Regions from separate parts of the Haliea atlantica genome, predicted to be linked through region 1. Evidence: predicted binding sites of a transcription regulator. Region 1 holds the regulator's gene; each other region holds the start of a gene.
What was found. Region 1 encodes sigma-54, which starts transcription at its own class of promoters, with help from an activator protein. Its sites were predicted from a motif close to TGGCACANNNNTTGCNNT; they were not measured.
Positions count from the first base shown of each region.

Region 2: a site for sigma-54 is predicted at 1,287-1,304, ahead of ACYVGS_RS08190 (cytochrome ubiquinol oxidase subunit I). Genes of this name have one in related genera too.
Region 3: a site for sigma-54 is predicted at 1,388-1,405, ahead of flgB (flagellar basal body rod protein FlgB). Genes of this name have one in related genera too.

Region 1 is NZ_BAAGXL010000003.1:938,545-943,590, reverse strand. Features, by position in the region: gene yjgA (DarP family protein) at 1-244, opposite strand, end outside; gene ACYVGS_RS04440 (HPr family phosphocarrier protein) at 248-517, opposite strand; gene rapZ (RapZ family nucleotide-binding protein) at 529-1,383, opposite strand; gene ptsN (PTS sugar transporter subunit IIA) at 1,390-1,854, opposite strand; gene hpf (HPF/RaiA family ribosome-associated protein) at 1,866-2,153, opposite strand; gene ACYVGS_RS04420 (RNA polymerase factor sigma-54) at 2,226-3,731, opposite strand; gene lptB (LPS export ABC transporter ATP-binding protein) at 3,891-4,616, opposite strand; gene lptA (lipopolysaccharide transport periplasmic protein LptA) at 4,594-5,046, opposite strand, start outside.
Region 2 is NZ_BAAGXL010000007.1:37,108-42,153, reverse strand. Features, by position in the region: gene ACYVGS_RS08195 (sigma-54 interaction domain-containing protein) at 1-1,277, opposite strand, end outside; gene ACYVGS_RS08190 (cytochrome ubiquinol oxidase subunit I) at 1,471-2,808, shown strand; gene ACYVGS_RS08185 (cytochrome d ubiquinol oxidase subunit II) at 2,811-3,803, shown strand; gene ACYVGS_RS08180 (MBL fold metallo-hydrolase) at 3,865-4,761, shown strand; gene ACYVGS_RS08175 (bifunctional protein tyrosine phosphatase family protein/NAD(P)/FAD-dependent oxidoreductase) at 4,776-5,046, shown strand, end outside.
Region 3 is NZ_BAAGXL010000019.1:378,292-383,337, forward strand. Features, by position in the region: gene ACYVGS_RS13525 (flagella synthesis protein FlgN) at 1-58, opposite strand, end outside; gene flgM (flagellar biosynthesis anti-sigma factor FlgM) at 60-374, opposite strand; gene flgA (flagellar basal body P-ring formation chaperone FlgA) at 468-1,190, opposite strand; gene flgB (flagellar basal body rod protein FlgB) at 1,474-1,863, shown strand; gene flgC (flagellar basal body rod protein FlgC) at 1,867-2,274, shown strand; gene ACYVGS_RS13550 (flagellar hook assembly protein FlgD) at 2,289-2,981, shown strand; gene flgE (flagellar hook protein FlgE) at 3,044-4,309, shown strand; gene ACYVGS_RS13560 (flagellar basal body rod protein FlgF) at 4,329-5,046, shown strand, end outside.

The DNA.
Region 1 (5,046 bases):
GCATCAGCTTGCCGATGTACTGCAGGTGGCGCCGCTTGGCGCCGTGCTGGCGGATCCTGCGGGCTTCGCGGACGGCCAGGGACAGGCGCTCGTCATCCAGCGGCACCGCCGCCAACTGCCGGTCGCTGAGCAGCGTGAGGGCTTCGCCGAGCTCCTGCAGGGCTGTCATGTGACGTTTGCGGGCGCTCTTGCTCGGCCGCGGCTCATCCGCTTCCGCCACCCGGGCCCGGTTGCGCTTGCCCATGCCTTACTCCGGCTCGTCAAAACGGTTGTTGATCAGGGCGCACAGGGCTTCCAGCGCTTCCTGTTCGTCCTCACCGTCGACGTGCAGGTCGAGCTCCGTTCCCTTGCCGGCGGCAAGCATCATGACGGCCATGATGCTCTTGCCGTCCACCAGCTGGCCATCGCGACCCGCTTTTACCGACGAACGGAAGCCGGAGGCGCAGCCGACGAATTTGGCCGCCGCCCGCGCGTGCAGGCCCAGCTTGTTGATGATGGTGATCCGGGTCTCAATCACGGCGTGCGCTGCTATTGCAGTTCCCTGTGGCGGAGGTGGACGTGGGAGTATTGCTGGCGATAGTACTGGTAGAGACGATCGGCCAAGTATACTGACCGATGTTGGCCACCGGTACAACCCACGGCGACAGTCATGTAGCTACGGTTGCTCTCGCGGTAGTGAGGCAGCCACTGGTCGAGAAACCGGCGGATACTGTCGAACAGCTCGCCGGTCATCGACTGTGCCTCCAGAAAGCTGGCCACGTCGGCGTCCAGGCCGGTCAGTAGGCGCAGCTCCTTCACCCAGTGCGGGTTGGGCAGCATGCGCACGTCGAAAACCAGGTCCGCATCGTTGGGCAGCCCGCGCTTGAAACCGAAGGACTGGAAGAGGATCGACATGCTGCCGGTGCCGTCGCCGACGACCCGCTGGCGGATGGCATCGCGCAGTTCGTAAATGGTCATCTGGCTGGTGTCCAGCACCAGGGCAGCCGCACTGGCGATGGGTTCCAGAAGCTGCCGCTCGCTATCGATTGCCTCGGCCAGGGGCAGCTGGTCACCGCTCAGGGGGTGCTTGCGCCGGGTCTCCGAGAAGCGCTTGATGAGAACCGGGTCCTGGGCGTCCAGGTAGAGGATCTCGCTGCGCACATCGGCGGGCAGGGCATCCAGAATGCCGCTGAAATCCTGCAGGTTGCGCCAGGCGTTGCGGGCATCAATGCAGACGGCAACGCCGCGGAAGTGCTCGAATTCGCCCCGCTGGGTTTCCGCGACCAGAGCTGGCAACAGGGCCGCCGGCAGGTTGTCGATGCAGTAGTAGCCCTCGTCCTCGAGCTGGTGCAGCGCGGTACTCTTGCCCGACCCGGAGCGTCCGGAGATGATGACCAGTTGCACGCGGCGTCAGCCCTCGTCAGCCCATTCCGTCGCGGCGCGGAACAGCTTGTCGTTGCTGTCGGCATCGCGCAGGGCCTCGCAGAAGGCGCCCTGGCTGAACAGCCTTGCGATCCGGGCGAGAATGTCCAGGTGCTCCTGGTGCGCCTGATCCGGGACCAGCAACACGCAGAGCAGGTCCACCGCCATGTCGTCCGGAGCGTCGAAGTCGATCGGCTCCTCCAGGCTGACCAAAGCCGCGAGAGGTTCCTGGCAGCCGGGGATGCGACAGTGGGGAATGGCGATACCACCACCGAGGCCCGTGCTGCCGAGGCGCTCGCGGGCGACCAGCTGGGTGAAGACTTCCGACTGGGACAGCTCACTGCGGTCGCGGGCGATCAGCTCCGCCAGCGTCTCGAAGAGTTTCTTCTTGCTGCTCCCGGAGGCGCGACACAGGGTGCGCTCCGGGGTCAGTAGTTGGGCGAGTATTTGCATGAGAGAGTCTTCTAGTGGCCGCGGGCCTTTTCCTTGTGCTTAATCAGCTGGCGGTCCAGTTTGTCGACCAGGGCGTCGATGGCGGCGTACATGTCTTCGGATTCAGCGGCGGCAAAGATGTCGGCACCGGCGACGTGGATGGTCGCTTCGGCTTTCTGAACCAGTTTTTCCACGATCAGTGTGACCTCGGTATTGGTGATCTGGTCAAAATGCCGTTGCAGGCGCTCGAACTTACTTTGCACGTAGTCCCGCAGGGCATCGGTCACTTCGACGTGATGACCGCTGATATTCAGTTGCATACCTGACTCCTTCTCGTTGAATGGGCGCGGTGCCCAATATCGGCGGGTTTACAGACCCGCACAGTTTGCATTCTAGACCAATCGCTTGCGCTCATTGGAGGGGGGGATCTGCAGCATCTCCCGGTACTTGGCGACGGTGCGCCGGGCGACCTGGATACCCTGCTCCTCCAGCATCTTTGCCAACTTGCTGTCCGACAGCGGCTTGCGCGGGTTTTCCGCGGCAACCAGCTTGCGGATAAAGGCACGGATGGCGGTTGACGAGGCCTCGCCGCCGCTGGCCGTGCCGACGTGACTGGAGAAAAAATACTTGAGTTCAAAAACGCCCCGCGGCGTGTGCATGTACTTGCGGTTGGTGACCCGGGAGATGGTCGACTCGTGCATCTCCACGGCCTCGGCGATATCCGCCAGCACCAGGGGTTGCATTGCCTCTTCACCGTGTTCGAGGAAGCCGCGCTGGCGCTCGACAATCTGTGTGGCCACCTTCATCAGGGTTTCGTTCCGGCTCTGCAGGCTCTTGAGGAACCAGCGGGCCTCCTGCAGATTGTCGCGCAGGTAGTTGTTGTCGGCACTGTTGTCCGCGCGCCGGATCAGGCTGGCATAGCTGTCATTGATGCGCAGGCGCGGGGCGACGTCGGGGTTGAGCTCCACGACCCAGCGGCCACTGCGTTTGCTGACAAAGACATCGGGGATGATGTATTCGGTGCTGTCCTCGCCGATCTGCTGGCCCGGGCTGGGGTCCAGCGTGCGGATCAGGTCGAGGACCGCCCGCAGCTGGTCTTCCTTGAGCCGCATGCGGCGGAGGATCTGGTTGTAGTCGCCGCTACCGAGCTGGTTGAGGTAGCGGCTGATCACCTGCCTGGCCTGTTCGAGGTAGGGGGTACTGGCGGGCAGCTGCTGCAGCTGGACCAGCAGGCATTCCCGCAGGTCGCGGGTGCACACGCCAGCCGGCTCGAATTGCTGCAGGCAGTGCAGAACCGCCACAACCTCCTCGAGGTCGATCTCGAGATCGTCGCGAAAGGCCTCGTGGATGTCCTCCACGCTGGTCTGCAGGCGGCCGTTGCTGTCGGTGGCGTCGATCAGGGCCAGGGCGATGACCCGGTCAGTGTCGGACAAGCGAGTCAGGTTAAGCTGCCAGCGCAGGTGGTCCTGCAGGGATTCCGACTGGCTGTTGCGGGTATCGAGGTCAAAGTCGCTGTCGTCGCCGCCGGCGCCGGCAGGGGCGCCGGTGGGAATCAGGTCTTCCCACTGGGTATCCACCGGCAGCTCCTCGGGCATGGCGCCGCTGGTCTGCCAGTCGTCGCGATTTTCACCGCTGCCACCACTCGCCGTGCCTTCCAGGCTCTCCAGAGGGCCGTCGGTATGCTGGGGGGCTTCGCGTTCCAGTCGCTGCGTGTTGTCGACTTCGGTATCCCCGCCGGAGTCGTCTTCGGCCACCTCCAGCAAGGGGTTGCTGTCCAGGGCCTGCTGGATTTCCTGCTGCAGGTCCAGGGTGCTCAGCTGCAGCAGGCGAATGGCCTGCTGCAGCTGAGGTGTCATGGTCAGCTGTTGGCCTAGCTTGAGTTGCAGGGACTGTTTCATCGCGAGCGGAAGGGGTCCTGATACCGTCTTGGACAGCTGTCTGGAGCTGCCAGTGTAGCGCCCCGTGTCGAAGGGCTGCAACACCCTGGCGCGATTTTTGCTAGCGCCTGCCGAAAACAGGGCTTGACGGGAAGGCGCTTGGCGCAGGTGCCCGCGCGGCTACAGGCGGAAGTGGTCGCCGAGGTAGACCTGGCGGACGCGCGCGTTGGCCAGGACTTCGGCGGAACTGCCCTCGGCGATGATGTGCCCCTCGCCGACGATATAGGCCTTTTCGCAGATATCGAGGGTTTCCCGCACGTTGTGGTCGGTAATCAACACGCCGATGCCGCGGCGTTTGAGGTGGTTGATAATGTCCTTGATGTCGCTCACGGAGATTGGGTCCACGCCAGCGAAAGGCTCGTCGAGGAGGATGAAGTCCGGCTCGGTGGCCAGGGCGCGGGCGATTTCCACCCGGCGCCGCTCACCGCCGGACAGCGATTGTCCCAGGTTGCCGCGGAGGTGGCTGAGATGGAATTCTTCCAGCAGGCGGTCGGCGTGGGTCTGACGTTCGTGCCGGCGCAGGTCCGGCCGCGTCTCGAGAATCGCCAGGAGGTTGTCCTCTACCGTCATTTTGCGGAATATCGAGGCTTCCTGGGGCAGGTAGCCAATGCCGCGGCGGGCCCGTTCGTGCATCGGCAGCCCGGTGATATCCTCGCCGTGGATGTGAATGTGGCCGCCATCTGCGGCTACGATGCCGACAATCATGTAGAAGCAGGTGGTCTTGCCGGCCCCGTTGGGGCCCAGCAGTCCGACCACCTGGCCGCTGTGCACTTCCAGCGAGACATCCTCGACAACCCGCCGGCCCCGGTAGGCCTTGGCCAGGTTACTTGCGGTCAGCAGCGCCATCGCGCGACTCCTGCTCACTGTCCGTTTCGCTTGCGGCGGCCGGTGCCGGGGCACCATCCCCGCTGCCCTGGTTGACCACGCGGGCAGGGATGACGACTTCGACCCGTCGGCCGTCTTCGGCCGAGGCGTCGCTGTTGGCCCGCACCCGCTGCTCGGCGATGAAGTAATCGATACTGTCGCCGGTAACCAGCGAGCCGTCCTGTTCGATGCTGGCCTGCCGGCGCAACTGGACGCGCTCCTCGCTGTTGAAGTACTCGATGACCCTGGCCCGGGCATGCAACAGCCCCTTGTCCGGCTCCGGCTGCTCCTGCAGATGGGCGGGATTGCCCTCGGCGACAATGCGCTCGGCGGCGTCCACGCGATGGTGCACGGTCACTTTGTCGGCGTTGATGCGCAGGCTGCCCTGCTGCAACTTCACATTGCCGGTGTA
Region 2 (5,046 bases), on a different contig from region 1:
GACAGCAGTGCGCGCAGGTATTCCCGTTCCTGGGTTCGCAGGTCGGTCCAGCGGTCAGCGTTGGCTGCGCCGTCTGTGTCGCTGCCCGTTTGCCCGGGCGGCGAGGCCGTTTGTGGAAGGGAGCAGGTCGCGAGGCCCGCCAGGCTGCGGGCGATGACGTGGTGGTCGATGACGTTGCCGTGGGCGAAGATCAGCGCGCGCTCCAGCAGGTTGCGCAGCTCGCGGATGTTTCCGGGGAAGGGCTCATCCTGTAATCGCCGCACTGCGGATTCGGTCAGGTGCACCCGGCGTCCGCGGGCCAGCTTGCCAAGAATGGAGTGGGCCAGCAGCGGCAGATCCGCGCGACGCTCCCGCAGGGCGGGCAGGCGAATGGGGAAGGCATTGATGCGATAGAACAGGTCGCGACGGAACGCGCCCTGCTCGACCATCGCCGGCAGGTCCTTGTGGGTGGCGCAGACCAGGCGGAAGTCGGCGCTGCGCAGGGCGGTGCTGCCCACCGCCCGCCAGGTGCCGGTTTCCAGAAGTCGCAGCAGTTTCACCTGCATGCCCAGGGGCACGTCGCCGATCTCGTCCAGGAACAGCGTGCCGCCCTGGGCCGCTTCCAGCAGCCCCGGCTTGTTCTGGGTGGCGCCGGTGAAGGCCCCGCGGACATGGCCGAAGAGCTCGCTCTCGAACAGGGTCTCGGTCAGTCCGGCGCACTCCACCGTGACCAGGTTGCGGGTGCTGCGGGGGCTGGCTGCGTGGATAGCGCGCGCAGCCAGCTCCTTGCCGGTACCCGACTCCCCGAGCAGCAGTACCGAGGTGTCGTGACCGGCCACTAGGTTGATCAGGTCGAGCATCTCGTTAAACGCCGGGCTGCGCCCCACCATCTGGTCGGCGGAGGTTTCGGCGCTGGCGATGCTGACCGGCTTCAACAGCTCGACGAAGTAGCGCAGCCGACCCTCGGCGTCGAGGATCGGCAGCATTTCCACGTCGACATGCTGGCGACCCTCGGGGGTCAGGTGCACATGCAGTACGCGCTCCTTGCGACCGCTCTCCCGGGCTGCCGCCAGGGGGCAGCTTTCCCCGGCCTGGTCGCAGGGGACACGGTAGCCGTGGGAGACCCGGTAGCAGAGTGCTTCGTCCTTGTCCGGGGGGATGTCGCCGAAAGCCTCCCGGTAGGACTCATTGGTGGCGAGGATACGGTACTCGGGGTCCACCAGGATGGCGGGGCAGTCGTGGCCCTCGAGCATGCGGGCGACAGAGCGGTCGGTGTCACTGGCGATCAGGGGCGGCATTGTCATTCCTGGCAAAATTATTGCCAATAATGACAAAAAAGTTCGCGTGGAGGAAGAGGTCGGCCGGCTCTGTGTCCATGTCAGTCCCGTATCGCCGGGCTGCGCTGCAAGGTGGCACGCCCTGTGCTAATACCGATGTGACGCTGCCGTTGCTCCGGCGACGGCCCAGATCGCTCAGAGAGGTGTGTTTACCGTGGATCCGGTTTTGCTTGCACGCATACAGTTCGCCACCAACATCAGCTTTCACATCCTGTTTCCGGCGATCACCATCGGCCTGGCCTGGGTGCTGTTCTATTTTCGCTGGCGTGCCTGGCGCGGGGGCGAGGCCTTGTGGGACCAGGCCTACACCTTCTGGGTCAAGGTGTTCGCGCTGACCTTCGCCATGGGTGTGGTCTCGGGCATCACCATGAGCTTTCAGTTCGGCACCAACTGGCCCGGCTTCATGGAGCGGGCCGGCAATGTCGCCGGCCCGCTGCTGGGCTACGAGGTGCTCACCGCTTTTTTCCTGGAGGCCTCCTTCCTCGGCATCATGCTGTTTGGCCGCAACCGGGTCTCCCCGCGGATGCACCTGATCGCGACCTTGCTGGTGGCGGTGGGCACCACGCTGTCTGCGTTCTGGATTCTCAGCCTGAATTCCTGGATGCAGACCCCGACCGGTTATTACCTGGAGGACGGCGTGGTGATGGTGGAGAGCTGGTGGGCGGTCATCTTCAATCCCTCCTTCCCCTATCGACTGGTGCACATGCTGCTGGCCTCGCTGCTCACCTGTGCCTTCCTGATTGCCGGCGTCAGCGCCTGGCGCCTGCGCCGTGGCGTCGGCGGCCCGGGTACGCGCCGCGTGCTGCGCACCGGCCTGCTGCTGGCCGCCGTGGGTGCCCCGCTGCAGGTCCTGGTGGGCGACTTTCACGGTCTGAATACCCTGGAACACCAGCCGGCCAAGGTGGCGGCGATGGAAGCGATCTGGGAGACGCAGGCGGGGGCGCCTTTCACCGTGGTGGGCTGGCCCGATGCCAGTGAGCGCCGCAACCATTTTGCCCTGGAGATTCCCTACGCAGCCAGCTTCATTCTCACACACGAGCTGGAGGGCGAGGTGCGTGGTCTGAATGACTTCGATGGCCTGCATCCGCCGGTGCCCATGGTGTTCTGGTCCTTCCGGGTGATGCTGGGGCTTGGCGTACTGATGCTGCTGGTGGCCTGGTGGGGCAGCTGGCAGACCCGGCGTGGTCGGGCGCCGTCTCCGGCGCTGTTGCGCGCGCTGTCCTGGATGACCTTCTCCGGCTGGGTCGCGGTACTGGCCGGCTGGTACGTCACCGAGATTGGTCGCCAGCCCTGGATCGTCCAGGGCGTACTCAGCGTCGCCGATGTGGCGGCGGATCACCCCTCGACCACCCTCGCGGGGACCCTGTTCGGCTATGTCCTGCTCTACGCGCTGTTGCTGGCCGCCTATGTCGGCGCACTGCGGCAGATGTCCCTGAAACCCGCGGCATCGCTGGGCCTGTCCCCGCAGCCCGCGACTGTACAGGAGGCCTGATCATGGCGTACTGGTTGCCGGTTATCTATATGCTGATCATGGGCCTGGCCCTGCTCATCTACGTGGTGCTGGATGGTTACGATCTCGGCGTGGGCATGCTCCTGCCGCTGGCAGAGGAGGCCGAGAAGGATGTCATGGTGGCCTCCATCGGCCCCTTCTGGGATGCCAACGAGACCTGGATCGTGCTCGGTGTCGGGGTCCTGCTGATTGCCTTTCCCGAGGCCCACGGGATCATTCTCACCCAGCTTTATCTCCCGGTGACACTGATGTTGATGGGGCTGATCCTGCGCGGGGTGGCCTTTGACCTGCGGGTCAAGGCCGGCGACCACCGTCGCCAGTTGTGGAATCGCGCCTTCTTCGTCGGCTCCCTGGTGGCAGCCGCGGCACAGGGCTGGATGCTGGGCGCCTGGGTGACCGGCTTGCAGGGCGGGCCCCTGGGTCTGGCCTTCAGTGCGCTGATCGCGATTACCCTGCCGGCGCTCTACCTCTTGCTGGGTGCCGGCTGGTTGATGATGAAAACCGAGGGGGCGCTGCTGGAGCGGGCGATTCACTGGGCACGCATGGCGGTGTGGCCGATGGCGCTGTGCCTGCTGCTGGTCAGTATCGCAACGCCAGTGGTCAGCCCGGTGATTGCCGGCAAGTGGTTCACCTTCCCCAACATTTTGCTGCTGGCGCCGATTCCCCTGGCCTCGGCCATCTGCCTGGCGGTGATTGCCGTGCTGCTGCGACAGCCGGAGCTGATCCGTCGCGGGCGGGGCTGGTTGCTGTTCGTGGCGACTGTGCTGATCTGCGTGCTCGCCACCCTCGGTCTGGCCTACAGCGTGTTCCCCGATGTGGTTATCGGCCGGCTGGATATCTGGGAGGCCGCGGCGTCGGTCAAGTCACTGCAGTTTGTGCTGGTCGGTGTGGTGATCACGCTGCCGGTCATCCTTTTCTACACCGTGTATGTGTACCGGGTCTTCCACGGCAAGGCCACCGAGCTCTCCTACGAGTGAGCGGCGCAAGGGCCGGCAGAACCGGGACAAAGTCCGATTGAACAACCGCGAGGATATCGCCATGTCACAGACTCCGAAAATCAACGTCGATCTCGATGTCAAACCCGAGGTGGTGCCCTTCTTCGATGAGGACACCAATACCTTTTCCTATGTGGTGCGCGATCCCGGTTCGCGCGCCTGCGCGGTGGTGGATTCGGTGATGGACATCGACTACGCCGCCGGACGTATCAGCTTTACCGGGGCCGACCGCATCATTGCCTATGTGCGCGAGCACAAGCTCGAGGTGGAGTGGTTGATCGAGACCCATGTTCACGCCGACCACCTCTCCGCCGCGCCCTACATCCAGGAGGCCCTGGGCGGCAAGCTGGGGATTGGCGAGCACATCGTCACGGTGCAGGAAACCTTCGGCAAGATCTTCAACGCCGGCACCGAATTCGCCCGCGACGGCAGCCAGTTCGACCGCCTGTTTGCCGATGGCGACGAATATCATGTCGGCGGGATGCGCTGCCAGGCGCTGCATACCCCGGGCCACACACCGGCCTGCATGGTGCATGTCATGGGCGATGCGGCCTTTGTCGGCGACACCCTGTTCATGCCGGATGGCGGCACCGCGCGTGCCGATTTTCCCGGTGGCGACGCCCGTGTGCTCTATCGCTCGATTCGCCGGGTGCTCGAACTGCCGGGCGCCACCCGCCTGTTCATGTGCCACGACTACCAGCCGGACGGCCGCGAGCTGGAGTATGAAACCACGGTGGCTGCGGAGCGCGAGAACAACATCCATGTCCACGACGGGATCAGCGAGGACGACTTCGTGCGCATGCGCGAGGCTCGCGATGCCACCCTGGGCATGCCGCGCCTGATCCTGCCGTCACTGCAGGTGAATATGCGCGCGGGCCACCTGCCGGAGGCCGATGACAACGGCACGGTCTACCTGAAGCTGCCGATCAACGCCCTGTGAGCGGAGGAGCGAACATGGACATCAAGCAACTGGATGATCAACTGAGTGTGTCGGCACAGATCCGGCCCGACGATATTCCCGCCCTCGCCGATGCCGGTGTGCGGCACCTGATCTGCAACCGCCCCGATGGCGAGGGGAGCGATCAGCCGAGTTTTGCCGAGCTGCAGCGCGCCGCGGAAGCGGCCGGGCTCGACGTGCACCATCTGCCGGTCGTGGCCGGCCGGGTCTCCGACGAGGAAGCCGAGGCTTTTGGCCAGCTGCTGGACGGGCTCGAGGGCCGGGTGC
Region 3 (5,046 bases), on a different contig from region 1:
GTTCCAGTACTGTCAGTTGCTGCCCCAGGCAGTCCCGTGCCGCCAGCTCCTCCTGCATGTCAGTAGAGCTCCCGCTCCACCTGAATCAGAGCGTCGGCAATACGCCCTGGGTTGACCTCGTAACGCCCCTCGGCAATGGCCTGGCGCAAAGCCTCAACGCGTTCGCTATCCACCTCCGGCAGGGTTTCGAGCTGTTCTTCCAGGCGCATCAGCTCGCTCGCGGTGCGAGTGACCGTCACGGCTTCGTCGCCCCGGCTGTTTGCGCGCTGGGTATTGCTGCCCCGGGCTTCCGCAGCGACGGGCGCGGTTCCGCTACCGGGGCGTACCGTATCCAGTTGGGCTTTTATTCCCGCGCTTTGGTCAATGGGGTTCATGGGGGCTTACCTGCTCGTTTCTCTGCGCGATCCTGCGTACAGGAGAGTTAGCGACCGCTGTCACGAAAAGTTTAGCACAGGGGTAAAAGGCCATCAGTCGACCCGCACGGCACCGCTATCGGTCACCACGCCCTCGACCCGTCGACCGGTGCGGGTGTTGATGACCACCAGGCGGTCGCCGACGGCGGCGTGACTGCTGGCCTTGCCCTGCATGTGGACCTCCAGCCCCGCTCTCCCGCTGACCAGCGTCACGGTCTGGCCCCGCTCAATGATCCGGGGTGCGCTGACATCGTGATGGTTCAGCGCTGCCCCGGCTGGCTTGTCGCGGTCGAGGGCCTTGCCCACCGCCAGTGCCGGATCGCGGATCACGCTGCCGTGGTCACTGGACAGCGGCCGGCTCTCCTGGCGGAGGTCCCCGGCAGAGAGCACGGTTCCCCGGGGCAGATTGGTGCGGAGCACCGTCACGTCCACCTGTGCCACGACCTCCAGGCGCACATAAATGGCCCAGGGGACACTGCCGGTGCAGCGCACACCGATGTTGGTGTTGCCCAGCACGGGTGCATTGGCGTTGATCTCAGTCTTCAGGGGCTGGTCACAGGCGGCGAGGCGCAGCCTGGGGTCCATGGGCCGCGCGCGGGCCGCGACCCGGCGGTAACCGGCGGCCCTGGCTGCCGCGAGGGCGGTTTCCCGTGCCGCTTCGGCGACCTGGCCCAGGTCCTGTATGTCCTGCGTGGCCCCGGCACTGGCGGTCACCGCGCTGCCGCAAAGCCAGATCAGGGCCCCCCAGGTCAGCCATTGTCGCGGGCTGATACGCATACCTTTCTCGCCTCCCTCGCCAGGCGACAGTAATCCGTCGCTCCACAGGATCGATGCAGGGTTTGTGCCACAGGTGCCGGAGGGGGTGAACAGCGGTGGCAACATTTGCCGCCCGAGCGGCGCCGGCTGCGCCCGGAGCTTGCCGCCATTGCCTTCGCTTATTGCATATCCTGTTGAAATTTAAAGAGTTATCTATGTGGCATGAATTTTGTATTCACTTTGGCTAGCGAGAATTTTTGCCCGGCCAGCGGCTTGGGCCGGCGAGAGACGGAGGAAAACGGCGATGAGTTTTACTGACCGGATTTTTGACACATCCAGCCAGGCCCTGATGTTGCGGGCCCAGCGCTCATCCCTGCTGGCCGCGAATCTGGCGAATGCCGATACCCCCGGCTACAAGGCGAGGGACATTGATTTTTCCGCCGCCATGCGCGGTGCCGAAGTCGCGCTATCCGGGGCGGTTCGGCGTACCGATGCCCGCCACCTGGATAGTGCCTCCGCGACCGGGGCAAAAGTGATGTACCGCCAGCCGTTGCAGGCCTCCGTCAATGGCAACACCGTGGAAGTGCACCGGGAGCAGCTCGCGTTCATGGATAACGCTATCCGCTACCAGGCCAGCCTGGGTTTTCTGGATTCGCGCATCAAGAGCGTGCGCTCCGCGCTGAGAGGGGAGTAAGCCATGTCGCTGTTTGCAACCATGGGTGTCGCCAGCTCTGCCCTCGACGCCCAAAGTATTCGGCTGAATACCATCGCCAGCAATCTGGCCAATGCCAATGTGGTGTCTGGAAGTGCCGAGCAGGTCTATCGTGCCCGTCATCCGGTATTTTCCGCGGTACTTTCAGAGGTGGATGGTGCCAGCCGGGGTGTGCGTGTCGCGGGAATTGCGGAGTCGACGCTGCCCGCCGTGCGCGAGTATGCCCCCGGCCATCCGCTGGCGGACCCCGGCGGATTCATCTACCGCCCCGCCATTGACCAGGTGCAGGAGATGGCTGGCATGACCGCCGCCGCCAGGGCTTTCGAGAACGGAGTGCAGGTAATCGAGACCACCAAGCAGCTCGCGCTGCGCACACTCACATTGGGTCGCTGACAGGGAAGCCGGACATGACGACGATCAACCCTCTGGATCAGTACGGTGCCGCCGCGCGCTCGGCGGGTGGCGCGGCGCGTTCGGTGGAAGATATGGGCTCGCAGGATTTCCTGGAGTTGATGGTGGCGCAATTGCAGAACCAGGATCCGACCAGTCCCATGGACAACATGCAGTTCATGAGTGAGCTGGCGCAGTTCGGCACGGTATCCGGTATCCAGGAACTCAACGAGAGCTTCAATGGCTTGGCGGGGTCGCTGGCATCCAGCCAGAACCTGCAGGCTGTGAGCATGGTTGGTCGCGATGTCATGGTGGACTCCAATGTGGGGCTGCTGCGGCAGGTCGATGGCGCCGCCGAAGACGCGCAGCTGGCCCTGGATGCGACTGTCGAGCTGCCGGCGGGCAGCAGTGCCGCCACCCTGTATATCACCGACATGGCGGGCCGGTTGGTGTACAGCGGCGCCTTGCCCCAGGGGGGAGGAGAGCTGCCGGTGCGATGGGATGGTCTCGACAGCAGTGGCCAAGCGGTCGACCCGGGGCTCTATCGGGTTTCGGCTGCGGCTCTGGTCAACGGTCAGAGCCAGGCCTTGAGTGTGTACGCCCACCAAAGGGTGGAGTCGGTGTCACTGCCTGCCGGTGGTGGTGGCGCGACACTGCAGCTGTCGGACGGGCAGAGCGTGGAAGTCGATGAGGTGCGGGCCTTCCTCTGAGGGCGGCGCCGAACAGCAGGGTTTGCCGTACGCCGGTACGGTTACAGTCAGGAGAATGAGAGATGGCCTTCGATACAGCAATTTCCGGGATTAATGCGGCGACGACCGACCTGAACGTCATTAGCAACAATATCGCCAATGCCTCGACAGTGGGCTTCAAGAGCTCCCGTGCGGAGTTTGCCGACGTCTACGCCAGCAGCCTGCTGGGCGGAGGGGCAAACGCCGTGGGCAAGGGTGTGAGTCTGGTGAATGTGAGTCAGGAGTTCAGTCAGGGCAATATCAGCTTTACCGACAATGCCCTGGACCTGGCGATCAACGGCGGTGGCTTTTTCCAGGTCAGTCAGGCCGGGGCCAAGCAGTACACCCGGGCCGGTGCCTTTCAGATCGACAGCCAGGGTTATGTCGTCAGCAGCAAGGGTGCGCGGCTGCAGGGCTTTGAGGTCAGCCGCAGCGGCGAGGTGACGGGGCAGGTCGGGGATATCCGTATCGATACCTCGCTGATCGACCCGAACCCCACCGCCCTGGTGGATCTCTCCGCCAACCTGGATTCTCGCGAGGCGCAACCGTCGACGCCCTTTGGGGGGCCCTTTGATGCCTTCGCCTCGCCACCCACCGCGCCCGACCCCGCGTCCTACAACGCCACGACCTCTACCACGGTCTACGACGGCCTGGGCAATGCCCACGTGCTCAGCCTCTACTATGTCAAGACCGCCAACCCCAACGAGTGGGAAGTGCACTCCATGATTGACGGGGTGACCACTTCGGGCCCGGACACCCTGACCTTCCAGTCCAACGGGCAGTTCGATCCCGCCTCCCTGCCGGTGGACATCAACATCACCGGCTGGCAGCCGCTGAACGCTGCCGGCGCATCCACCGGCGCCGCTGCCCAGGACATCACGCTTTCCCTGTCGGATACCACCCAGTTCGGAGTTGCGTTCGCGGTAGACAGCATCGTCCAGGATGGCTTTGGCCCGGGCCAGTTGCGCGGCCTGGAAATCGACGAAAGCGGTGTCGTGTTCGCGCGCTTTACCAACGGCGAGTCGCGTGCCCTGTCGCAGATTGCCCTTGCGGACTTCAACAATGTCAACGGCCTGCAGTCGGTCGGGGACTCGAATTGGGTCGAGACCTTTTCCTCCGGCGTGCCCAATGTCGGTACGCCGGGTACCTCCGGTCTTGGCCTGGTGCAGTCCGCCGCGCTGGAGGAATCCAATGTGGAGATTACCGCGCAGCTGGTGGAGCTGATCGTGGCCCAGCGCAACTTCCAGGCCAATGCCCAGGTGATCCAGGCCGAGGACGCCATCACCCAGACCGTTATCAATCTCCGCTGATTACTGAGGGCCCGTCGCGATGGATCATCTGGTATATCTGGCAGCTTCGGGCGCGGCCACCGTGGGCGAGCTGCAGGCAGCAGTCAGCCACAACCTGGCGAACCTTTCGACGCCTGGCTTCAAGGCAGACCTGGTGCGCGCGGAGAGCCGCTACCTGGCCGGTGGCGGTTTGGCCAGCCGTGGCTTTGCCAGCGGCCTTCGCCAGGGAGCCGATCTCGAGCCGGGCCCGGTTCAGAGTACTGGCCGGGACCTGGATGTGGCGGTGGAGGGGCGTGGCTGGATCGCCGTGCTCGGTGCGGATGGCACCGAGGCCCTGAGTCGTCGCGGTGACCTGCGTGTGGATGCCTTCGGTCAATTGACCAATGGTGCCGGCCAGCTGGTGCTGGGCAACGCGGGACCAGTGGCCCTGCCACCCTACGATGCCGTCGCCATCGGCACGGACGGTACGATTTCCATCGTGCCCCAGGGGGGCGACCCGAACACCCAGGTGGCGGTGGACCGCATTCGCCTGGTCGACCCCGATCCTGCGGATCTGGTCAAGGGCGAGGACGGTTTGTTTCGCAGCCCCGCACCCTTGCAGGCGGACGCGGCAGTGGCGTTGACACCGGGCTCCCTGGAGGGCAGCAACGTAAGCGCCATTGGGGAAATGGTGCGGATGATAGAGCTGTCCCGCCAGTTTGAAAGTCAGGTGAGATTGATCAGTCTCGCCCGTGAAATGGATACCTCCTCAGCCCGCC